DNA from 2 places in the Paraburkholderia sp. BL27I4N3 genome. Region 1 is predicted to be linked to the other one. Evidence: riboswitches for the same ligand, from Rfam matches in the RefSeq annotation. Region 1 holds a riboswitch; the other holds the start of a gene.
The links. Region 1 has a riboswitch for thiamine pyrophosphate ahead of thiC (phosphomethylpyrimidine synthase ThiC). Riboswitches for the same ligand answer to the same signal wherever they lie in the genome.
Positions count from the first base shown of each region.

Region 1 (2,198 bases):
CGGCGAGCCGTCCCGAACGCTCCCGCTCCACGCCGCCCGGCGCCCGATCTAACGCTGCCCGCTCCATTGCCTGAGCCGCGTTGTCGGGCTCCGGGCCGATCTCATCCGCAAGCTGTTCCCTCAAATGCAGATCGAATTGGAGTACCCGTCGTGAAAAAGACGAAAACCTGTTACCTCACCGAACTCGACGTCGCCCGTCTCGAGAAACACGCCGCCAGGCCGGGGGCGGACGCGCGTTTGCAAGACATGCTCGACGACGTGCTGGAACGCGCGGTCATTGTCGATTCGCGCGAGATACCTGCCAACGTCGTCACGATGAATTCACAAGCCACGCTGGTCGACGAAACCAGCGGCGAGCAAATGACCTGGACCGTGGTCTATCCGCCCAATGCGGACTTCGCGCACGGCCGCCTGAACGTGTTCTCGCCCGCCGGTATTGCGTTGCTCGGCGCCAAACGCGGCGAGCGCATCCGCTTCACGCCGCCGAGTGGCACTGAGAAAGTGCTGAAGCTGGAAAAGATCCTGTTTCAGCCCGAAGCCGCCGACGATTTCACGCTGTAAGCAACGCCGCGCGCGCCGCGCGAAACTTATGCCGCAGCATCTTCGGCCGCCCCGTCGATCCGCAAGCAACGTGTAGCGGCCCGTCGTTATTTCCATCATCCGACTTTTCAAGATGGGTTGCCAAGCAGCGGGCGGCCGGTGTATCGTGTGCGCTGCTAACGCGGGGGTCCTGCGTCGCACGGAGGTTGGAGGTCCGTGCCACGTGGGTGAGAAATACCCTTTGAACCTGATCTGGATAATGCCAGCGCAGGGAAGCGTACGGATTTCGCAGCCAAGCTTTATTGCCTCATCTCCCGCGAATTCCGACTACTTCCGTCTCGTCTCCTGCTTAGCCGCCCCACTCAACGCCATGCTCTGCATGGGACCTGAGTCAGGCGCTAAAGCGCCAACTCTGGTCGACTGCTCTGCATGGGACCGGAGTAAGCGCTAAAGCGCCAACTCCGGTCGACACAGGAGATACGATGAACGCCAATCCGAAGTTCCTTTCCGCCGACGCTCACGTCGACGAAGCCGCTGTCGCGCCGTTGCCGAATTCCCGCAAGGTCTACGTGACCGGCTCGCGTGCCGACATCCGCGTGCCGATGCGCGAAATCTCGCAGGCCGACACGCCCGACAGCTTCGGTGGCGAAAAGAATCCGCCGGTCTATGTCTACGACACGTCGGGCCCTTACTCCGATCCGGAAGCCAAGATCGACATCCGCGCAGGTCTGCCCGCACTGCGCCAAACTTGGATCGAAGAACGCGGCGACACCGAAGCGCTGACGGGTCTGTCGAGCGACTTCAGCCGCGAGCGCGCCGCCGACACGGCCACCGCCGATCTGCGCTTCAAGGGCCTGCATCGCACGCCGCGCCGCGCGATCGCCGGCAAAAACGTCTCGCAGATGCATTACGCCCGCCAAGGCATCATCACGCCGGAAATGGAATACATCGCCATTCGCGAGAACCAGCGCCGCGCCGAGTATCTGGAAAGCCTCAAGACAAGCGGGCCGAACGGCGAAAAGCTCGCGGCGATGATGGGCCGCCAGCATCCGGGCCAGGCGTTCGGCGCCAGCGCGTTCGGCCCGAACGGTCTCACGGCGATCACGCCGGAGTTCGTGCGCGAAGAAGTGGCGCGCGGCCGCGCGATCATCCCGAATAACATCAATCACCCGGAAAGCGAACCGATGATCATCGGCCGCAACTTCCTCGTGAAGGTGAATGCGAACATCGGCAACTCGGCGGTGACGTCCTCCATCGGCGAGGAAGTCGACAAGATGACGTGGGCGATCCGCTGGGGCGGCGACACGGTGATGGATCTCTCCACCGGCAAGCACATCCACGAAACGCGCGAGTGGATCATCCGCAATTCGCCGGTGCCGATCGGCACGGTGCCGATCTATCAGGCGCTCGAAAAGGTCAACGGCAAGGCCGAAGATCTGACGTGGGAAATCTTCCGCGACACGCTCATTGAACAGGCAGAGCAAGGCGTCGACTACTTCACGATCCACGCGGGCGTGCGTCTGCAATACGTGCCGCTGACGGCCAAGCGCATGACGGGCATCGTCTCGCGCGGCGGTTCGATCATGGCGAAGTGGTGTCTCGCGCATCACAAGGAAAGCTTCCTGTACGAGCATTTCGAAGACATCTGCGAAATCATG
Region 1 is NZ_QREJ01000001.1:991,339-993,536, reverse strand. Features, by position in the region: gene B0G71_RS04535 (GreA/GreB family elongation factor) at 151-561, shown strand; TPP riboswitch at 714-832, shown strand; gene thiC (phosphomethylpyrimidine synthase ThiC) at 1,023-2,198, shown strand, end outside.

Region 2 (2,198 bases), 3.6 Mb from region 1:
GCGAGACGGTCGCGCTCGATCCGGTAGAAGGCGCTGTCGTTCAGCCACTCGTTCAGGTAGCGCGTGGTCAGCCACTGGCGCCAGCGGAAGCCGAGCATCTGGCGCAGGTAACGGCCGTACACCGCGAGAATGATGAAGCCGAACGCGAGCCCCGAGAACACCATCAGCAGGTGCGGGAAGTCGTGCACGTTCTTGGTTTGCAGCGCGTTGTAGAAGTCGGCGCTCCAGCGGTTCAGCCGTACGTTGATCCACACCACGAGCAGATTCATCACGATGATCGCGATGAGCAGGCCCCAGGCCGTTTTTCGTTCTTCGGAAACCCAGTAAGGTTTGATCAGGCTCCAGGCGGAGACTTTTTCGTCCGGCGGCAGCACGGGGCTGGCAGAGGTATTCGGTGTCATGAGCATCCTGAAGTAGTGCTGGCCCATCGGGGTGGCCCATTGGGGCTGACCCCGTTCGGGCAGCTCGTCTGCGGGCTGCCCTGCGGCGGGTTTGCGGTACATGCCCGGGCGTCGTGCTCGACGAACGCACGCCTGAGTGAGCGTCAGATTCTGGCGTGAAGCCCTTAAGCGAAAATTAATTTGCGCCGCGAGGCCCCGCGCCGCTGCAGTTGCGAACACGGCGGGACGGCGTGCCGCCCGCGCCGCGTCCGTGCGGCGTCCTGTGCTGGCATTGTGCCAGAGCGCCGCCTTCGGCCGCATTGATAACGTGAAAGATGGTGTCGGATCAAATCGCGTGCGACGCGGCCAGCCGCTGGTTTGCGGGCGCCGCGCCTTTTATGGTCTAATGACCTTCGACGAAACAGGGGTGCTTCGCGCACAGGCGGCATGATTTTCATGGCGCGGCGGCGAGGCTGAGAGACACCCTTTGCACCCGATCCGGGTAATACCGGCGCGGGAAGTTTCCGGAAGCAGCCAGTCTTCCATTCCCCGCCGGGCAGCGTCCGTCATTGGATCGCGCATTGCCCGGCCGGCCTCACCCGCCGGTTTCGTCCTGGGTACGAGCGTTTTGTTGCCGTACGGAAAGGACTCGATGACCGCCTATTCTTCAGATATGTGTTTTGCTCTTCGTCACGCCGCCGTCGGCGCGCGGTGCTTCAGCTTTGCTTGCCGTCCTGAAACGGAGTGTGCGCGATGACGCGTTCTGCACAACCCGATTTCGCCGTGCTCGGCGGTGGCCTGTGCGGGCGGCTGGTGGCGTGGCGGCTCGCCGGTCAGGGGCATCGCGTGGCGCTCTATGAACGTGGCGATGCCGCCGGCACGCAATCGGCCGCGTGGGTCGCCGCGGCGATGCTGGCACCGCTCGCGGAAGCCGCCAGCGCCGAACTGCTGATCACCCGTCTCGGCGCGAGTTCGCTCGACACCTGGCCGCAAGTGCTGGCCGAACTTCCTGAGCCGGTGTTCTTTCAGCGCAACGGCACGCTGGTCGTCTGGCATCACGCCGACCGCACCGAAGCGCCGCTATTCGAACGCCGGGTGCGCTCGAACGCTCCGGATGAATTGCTGGACGGCGGCTTCGTCACCTTGGCGGGCGCGCAGCTCGGCGCCGCCGAGCCTGCTTTGGCGGGCCGTTTCAACCAGGGCTGGCTGCTGCCGCGTGAAGGCCAGCTGGATAACCGTCAGGTGCTGACCGCGCTGGCCGCGGGCCTCGCGCAACGCGGCGTCGACACGCACTGGAATACGCCGGTCGACGAGCGAGCGCTGCCGCCCGCGCGTATCACAATCGATTGCCGCGGCCTCGGCGCGAAGTCCGTGCTGCCTAAGCTGCGCGGCATTCGTGGTGAAGTCGCGCGCGTGCATGCGCCCGGTATCAAGCTGACGCGACCGGTGCGGCTGCTGCATCCACGCTATCCGCTCTACATCGCGCCGAAGCAGGACGATCTCTACGTGATCGGCGCCACCGAAGTGGAAGGCGAGGACATGTCGCCGGTCAGCGTGCGCTCCGCGCTCGAACTGCTGAGCGCGGCGTTTTCCGTGCATCCCGGCTTCGGCGAGGCACGCATCCTCGAACTGAATTCGCAGTGCCGCCCAACTCTGCCGGACCACCGTCCGGCCGTGCTGTGGGACGGCGCGCAAACACTGCGCGTGAACGGCCTGTACCGGCACGGCTACATGATCGTGCCCGAAGTCGCCGACGAAGCCGTGCGCTTCGCCGCGGCGCTGCTCGACGGCCGCATCGGCGACGCCGATGCCTTCGCC
Region 2 is NZ_QREJ01000001.1:4,639,406-4,641,603, forward strand. Features, by position in the region: gene B0G71_RS21030 (ABC transporter ATP-binding protein/permease) at 1-401, opposite strand, end outside; TPP riboswitch at 794-917, shown strand; gene B0G71_RS21035 (FAD-dependent oxidoreductase) at 1,134-2,198, shown strand, end outside.
Region 2: it holds a riboswitch for thiamine pyrophosphate, as region 1 does, so the genes downstream of both, B0G71_RS21035 (FAD-dependent oxidoreductase) here and thiC (phosphomethylpyrimidine synthase ThiC) in region 1, are expected to answer to the same signal.